Regions from separate parts of the Limosilactobacillus mucosae genome, predicted to be linked through region 1. Evidence: predicted binding sites of a transcription regulator. Region 1 holds the regulator's gene; each other region holds the start of a gene.
The links. Region 1 encodes HrcA, which represses chaperone genes, less so after heat shock. Its sites were predicted from a motif close to TTAGCACTCNNNNNNNNNGAGTGCTAA; they were not measured.
Positions count from the first base shown of each region.

Region 1 (2,272 bases):
TGCCAAGGCCCGCTTCAAGTTGTCCAAAACAGGCAGGATGTCTTTAGCCAGTCCTTGACCATCGTATTTGATCAATTGCGCGCGTTCTTTTTTAAAGTGGTTGTTCATATTCTGAATTTCCGCTTGCGCCCGCAGATACTGGTCGTCTTTTTCATCCAGCTGCTTTTTCAGATCGGCAATCTGCTGCTTGAGTGCGGCAGTTGGATCTCCCTTGGCAGCTGACTTGGCATCCTTGGCTTCTTCGGCATTCTTAGCCGCTTGGTCAGCCGCAGTCTGTTCAGCTGCTTGAGCCGCCTTTTCTTCCTTGGCAGCTGCTGATTTCTTTTCAGCCATCGAACCCCTCCTATAAATCGTAATAATTGTGATAGTAGTCGAGCAGTCGTTTAGCCAGCTCGCGTCTGAACGCGTCAACCAGGCCAATCGTCCGCGAATAAGGCATCCGCGTTGGCCCCAGCACAGCGATAATGCCCTTGCCGTATTGGTTGACGTCGTAGGTAGCGGTGATCAGACTGTAGTCGTTGAGCACCTGGTTGTCGGCAATCTCACTGCCAATCTTGACGTTGACCCCATCATTTGGTGAATCGGCGTCAATGATGCTTGACAGATTATCGCTTTGATCGAGCAGTCCATACAATGCCCGCAGCGCCTGTGGATTCTGCCGATCAGAATAGCCGAGAATGTTGAGCCGACCGCCAACGAAGTATTTTTCGCGAGCTGCCTGCCCCAATACGCTGTCAAAGATCTGCAGAAAGCCGTCGGGACTGTGCAGATACTGACTAACCTTTAATGGTATATCAGTCTGCAGATGCTTGACAACCGTGACCAGCGGCAAGCCTACCAGCTGGTCATTAATCAAGCGTACCACGGCCTCCAAAGCCTGCGTATCCAGATTCTTAGGCAGGGTGAACGATTGACTCTCCACCTCGCCACTGTCCGTAACCAGAATGGCAATAACTTTTTGATTACCCAACGGCACCAAGCGAAAACCGCTCAAGTGCACGTCTTTTTGTTCTGGCTTCAACGTAAACGCCGTGTAAGACGTCAGCGCTGAAAGAATATCAGCTGAATGCGAAACGATCTCATCAATTTTGTGAAAATCGGCACCCAATGAATTTTGGATTACCATCAGATCACTGTCGGTAACGGCTGCCGGATCAAGCAGATGGTCAACGTAATAGCGATAGCCTTGCTTGGAAGGAACGCGACCAGAACTGGAATGCTCTTTTTTCACGAAACCTTCTCGCTCCAGCACTGCCATTTCGTTGCGGATCGTGGCTGAGCTGACCTTAATTGGGAGCTTGTCAGCCAAGACCTTGCTGCCGACCGGTTGACCAGTCGCCGTATATTGACGTACAATCGCTTGCAGGATTTGCTTTTGACGCTGTGTTAGCATTGGCATCACTTCCTTTTAGCACTCTAACTGCCTAAGTGCTAAACACAATTTATAATATACCAACCCCACCGATAAAAGTCAACAATAGTCAAACTTTTTTTCGATAAAAATGTCAAGATTAGTCAAAAGCCGCTGCCTCTTGATTATCAAGGCAGCGTCCCCCAAGCAAAGGAGTCACTTATGAACGAAGAAAATCGCTATGTCCAGCCCCAAAACGCCAAAGAAGCCATGGAGCTGATTCAAAAACTGTTCAACCAGTACCGCAACGCGCCATTGACCGCGGAACTGCTTCAGTATCACAATAATTTGATCATGCGGCTGCAGACCGACATCAAGCAGGCAGCCGAAGCAGAAGGCCAGACCGCGCTTTTAAAGGACCTGCATGAAATGACCGAACTGATGCGCCGCTGGACGACGATTCGGCTCAGCGGGCGTCCGTTTGCCGGTAAGATGCGTCATTTCCGCTTTGCGCCAGCCAACGGACAGAAATTTAAGCGCCAGGTGCACAAAATTGGTGGCAGCAGTGCATACCGCGCCAGTCGTCATTAATTAAATCATTGACAAGGGCTTGAGCTACGAGCTGCCAAGCATGAAGCAGGCAAGCAGTTCCATTAATTGGCAAATCCATCATCAAGACTTACTCGGGACCGACTTTAACTTTCAATGGAATTTGAAATCACTTTAACCAAAACATCCAATCAAAAATCCCCGTTTCAAAATGAAATGGGGATTTTCAGCTATCTTAGTCTAAATTTATCAGTCGCGTTCCTTTTCTCGTAGCGAACGCGGCATTTTATTTTCCTGATACGTCTGCCAGACATTGATGCGGTCTTTTTCATCCAGTTGACGAATTACGCGCGCAGGCACACCGGCTACCAA
Region 1 is NZ_CP058954.1:767,778-770,049, reverse strand. Features, by position in the region: gene grpE (nucleotide exchange factor GrpE) at 1-333, opposite strand, end outside; gene hrcA (heat-inducible transcriptional repressor HrcA) at 344-1,393, opposite strand; gene H0G69_RS03720 (hypothetical protein) at 1,574-1,942, shown strand; gene H0G69_RS11050 (sugar O-acetyltransferase) at 2,150-2,272, opposite strand, start outside.

Region 2 (2,272 bases), 410 kb from region 1:
CAGCGGCTATATCGTCTACTTAAAGGAAGCGGAAAAAATTGCGGAGTTTCTTCAGCTGATCGGTGCCACTAACGGCATGCTCAAGTTTGAAAATATCCGAATCGTTCGAGATATGCGTAATTCCGTCAATCGCTTGGTTAACTGTGAAAATGCCAATATGGATAAGGTAGCCAATGCCTCTAATCGTCAGATTGAAAATATTCGTTTGATCGATTCAATGGTCGGTTTGGACAGCTTGCCAGAAAAACTGCGGGCAATTGCTGAAACCAGGCTCGCACATCAAGAGGTCAGCTTAAAGGAGCTTGGCGTTTTGGTACCAGGCGGCCCGATCTCAAAATCAGGGGTTAATCATCGGCTGCGCAAGCTAAATGCTTATGCCGAAGAACTGCGACAGGCTAAGAGCAACTAAAAAACCACGACTGGATGGCAGTCGTGGTTTTTTTAGCTATTTAGGTCAAACAATTACTTTAGTTTGGCGCTGTTTTCCATGATTCCGTCAAGCAGACCATAATCAACGGCTTCTTGGGCCGTTAAGTAGTGATCGCGTTCCGTATCACGTTCGATTTGCTCAATTGGCTGGCCAGAATTTTCAGCCAGAATACCATTGATCATCTTGCGCGTCTTCAAGATTTCTTCGGCCGCAATCTGAATTTCAGTTTGCTGACCTTGTGCGCCGCCAGAAGGCTGGTGAATCATAACCGTTGAGTGTGGCAAACCGAAACGCTTGCCCTTGGCACCGGATGATACCAGCACGCTGGCCATTGATGCGGCCATGCCGATTACGATCGTCTGGACATCAGCCTTGATGAAGTTCATCGTATCGTAGATGGCCATCCCTGAGGTTACGACGCCACCAGGTGAGTTAATGTAAAGGTAAATATCTTTGGTAGAATCTTGCGCATCTAAGAATAACAGTTGCGCAACGATTGAGTTTGCCATGTCGTCTTCAATTGGACCGGACAGCATAATGATGCGGTCCTTCAACAGACGTGAGTAGATGTCATAAGCGCGTTCGCCACGCGATGACTGTTCAATGACCGTTGGAACTAGGTTCATGCTTTGGCCTCCCTCTTAATTAGCAGTAGTCAGCATCGATTGCTAACTTATGTGAATACTATACTCGATAGGTCAGAAAAGGTCAAATGTTTTGTCAGAAAAAAACACTGCTGCTAACGATGCTGATATCGTTAGCAGCAGTGCCTTAATACTGGTTGATAAAATAGGTAGAATTATTTTAAGTCAGCTGAGATCATGCTCAGTTCTTGGTTGGCGATTTCGGCATCCAGCATTGCGCGATCATCGTTTTCGATCATTTTTTTAAGTTCGTTTAGTTCGTGCATGTTCTTTTTAAACATAAGTCTCATCTCCCCGTTTAGTTGAAATTGTGAATGAATTAATTGTTAACCTCTGTGATGTCTAAGACTATACACCAAATTGGTATTATTGACAAGTGCCAGTTTAAGGCGATTTAGTGTTTTAATAATCAAATTGGTATAGTTCAAATTGACGGAAAACGTTTATCAATTTTCATTTGTGAAAATAGTGCTACCGTTTCCAAATTTGATGCTGAATAGCCTTTGTGTTGAAAAAGATAAAAAGTGAGCAAGATGTCCAAAATTCAATTCGACCGTCCAAAAATTTTTTTAAATTTATTGCTGATCAGTTGGTTGCAATAATAGTTGTTGATTTTTAATAACCTGACCTTTATAATTGGAATGTTGATTATTTACGTTAGATATAAAGGAGGCATATTGCAATGCGTAAAGCACATCCATACGGCGTACAAGGCCGTCGCCCAGTCGCAGACCGTTACACGCGGGCTAAGAAGGAAAAGAAAATCGAAGCAATTCGCAAGTGGGCTAAGCAAAAGCCAGCTGAAGAAAAGTAATTTGCTTTTCCGTTTAAGAAGACCTCATCCAGGATTATGGATGAGGTCTTTTAATATGTTGTGATGTAGTTTTGACTTCGTGGTAATAAAAAAGCACTGATCAGATTGATCAGTGCTTTTTTATATTTAAGTGCGCCCCCCGGGAGTCGAACCCGGATCTCGAGAACCGGAATCTCACGTGCGATCCATTACACTAAGGGCGCGAAATAATTTTAAGCTCGCTGAATTAACACGAACGTTTATTATAATATCCCCAGTGACGATAAAATGCAAGCAAAAAATGAATATTTTTACAAAAAAATTGGATGAAGCTGGTTTATCTAAAACTGAACACATTTCCATGGACAAGTTAGTCGGTTTTGAGTATTATAAAAAACGTAGGTT
Region 2 is NZ_CP058954.1:361,651-363,922, forward strand. Features, by position in the region: gene whiA (DNA-binding protein WhiA) at 1-409, shown strand, start outside; gene clpP (ATP-dependent Clp endopeptidase proteolytic subunit ClpP) at 463-1,056, opposite strand; gene H0G69_RS11035 (hypothetical protein) at 1,230-1,355, opposite strand; gene H0G69_RS11040 (hypothetical protein) at 1,757-1,888, shown strand; tRNA gene H0G69_RS01645 (tRNA-Arg) at 2,020-2,091, opposite strand.
Region 2: clpP (ATP-dependent Clp endopeptidase proteolytic subunit ClpP) is a predicted target of HrcA. The motif match lies at 1,076-1,102, and genes of this name have one in related genera.

Region 3 (2,272 bases), 440 kb from region 1:
ATCGTCATTACCAGCACATTCATGATCAGCGGATGGCCTAAATTTCACAAATCATTAATGGACATGCAGTGAAGCCTGTAGCATAATAGAAAACATGTTTAAATAAAAACGATTCTTTTCTTGGAAAATAGTTCACAAACTTTAGCGGAGTTGTTAAAATGATTAAGGAATAATTTTCACAAACTAGAATCTGAATTGGAGGAATCTATTAATGGCAACGCGTAAAATTCCCCGTGCCACGGCTAAGCGGTTGCCGGTCTACTATCGGTATCTGAACGTTTTGCTTAACGCCAATAAACGACGCGTCTCATCGACTGAATTATCAGAGGCGGTTAAAGTTGATTCGGCAACGATTCGACGCGACTTTTCCTATTTTGGCGAATTGGGCAAGCGCGGCTATGGCTATGATGTGGAAAAGCTTTTGAACTTTTTCAAGGGGATCTTGAATCAAGATAAGCTGACCAGTGTGGCTTTGGTCGGGGTCGGCAGTCTGGGCAGCGCCTTGATGAACTATAATTTCCACCAAAGCACGAATCTGCGGATCAGTGCAGCTTTTGATCCTAAACCAGCCTTAGCCAATACCGTTAAGAGTGGGATTCCTGTCTACCCGGTTGGCGAGATGAAAAAGCAGCTGCAAGAACAGCAGATTGATGTCGTTATTTTAACGGTACCTGGCGAAAAATCGCAGGCCGTTACTGATGAGTTGGTCGAAGCAGGGGTTCATGGTATCTTGAACTTTACACCGGTTCGTCTGTCAGTGCCAAAAGACGTTCAGGTACAAAATATTGACCTGACCAATGAACTGCAGACGCTGATCTACTTTATTGAAAATAACAATACTAAAGACAGTCAAAAATAACTCAACGCATGGCGAGCAATCGTCATGCGTTTTTTGATAAAAAGTCAAAAAAGTTAAAATGCCGTTAGAATGGTAACTAAAGCGTTTTCTATAAAATAATAGTCAAAATTGGTCAAAATAATTGTTGCATTTTAGCAAGATCATGATATAGTAGATCATGTAATTAGCACTTGGGTGATAAGAGTGCTAAAAAATATCTGAATTATTAATGATGATTGATGGAGGGATTAACGTGTTAAAACCATTAGGAGATCGCGTTGTTCTTAAAGCGGAACAAGCTGAAGAAAAGACGGTTGGCGGAATTGTCCTGGCTAACAATGCCAAGGATAAGCCAACGACGGGTACGGTTGTAGCAGTTGGCGAAGGCCGTTACCTGGACAATGGTCAAAAAGTTGCTCCAGCCGTTAAGGAAGGCGACCGCGTCCTGTTTGACAAGTACGCAGGCAATGAAGTCGAATACAATGGTGAAAAGTACCTGGTCGTTCGTGAAAAAGACCTGGTTGCCATCGTTGACTAAGTAGACTTGTTTTCGCATTCGATCAATATTAATGAGGTGAAAATCTAAAATGGCAAAAGAAATTAAGTTTTCTGAAGATGCACGCAAGGCAATGCTGCGTGGGGTAGACAAGCTGGCCAATACGGTTAAGACGACGATCGGTCCTAAGGGTCGCAACGTTGTTTTGGAACAAAGCTATGGCGCACCTACGATTACTAACGATGGGGTTACGATCGCCAAGAACATTGAATTGGAAGATCACTTTGAGAACATGGGTGCCAAGCTTGTTTCTGAAGTTGCTTCCAAGACCAATGACAACGCCGGTGACGGTACGACGACGGCAACCGTTTTGACGCAAGCCATCGTTAACGCCGGGATGAAGAACGTTGCTGCCGGTGCTAACCCAGTTGGCATTCGTCGCGGTATCGACAAGGCTACCAAGGCTGCCGTTGAAGAACTGCACAAGATGAGTCATGAAGTGCAAAGCAAGGACGACATTGCACAAATTGCCTCCATCTCTGCTGCTAACCCTGAAGTTGGTGAACTGATTGCCGATGCCATGGAAAAGGTCGGCAATGATGGCGTAATCACGATTGAAGACAGCCGTGGCGTTGACACGACGGTTGACGTGGTTGAAGGGATGAGCTTTGACCGCGGCTATATGTCTCAATACATGGTAACCGACACGGACAAGATGGAATCTGATCTGGACAATCCATACATTCTGATCACTGACAAGAAGATTGGCAACATTCAAGACATTTTGCCTTTGCTGCAGGCCGTGGTTCAAGAAGGCCGTTCGCTTTTGATCATTGCTGACGACATTACCGGTGAAGCTCTGCCAACCTTGGTATTGAACAAGATTCGCGGGACGTTCAACGTTTGCGCGGTTAAGGCGCCAGGCTTTGGCGATCGTC
Region 3 is NZ_CP058954.1:323,034-325,305, forward strand. Features, by position in the region: gene H0G69_RS01460 (redox-sensing transcriptional repressor Rex) at 212-859, shown strand; gene groES (co-chaperone GroES) at 1,092-1,376, shown strand; gene groL (chaperonin GroEL) at 1,426-2,272, shown strand, end outside.
Region 3: groES (co-chaperone GroES) is a predicted target of HrcA. The motif match lies at 1,023-1,049, and genes of this name have one in related genera.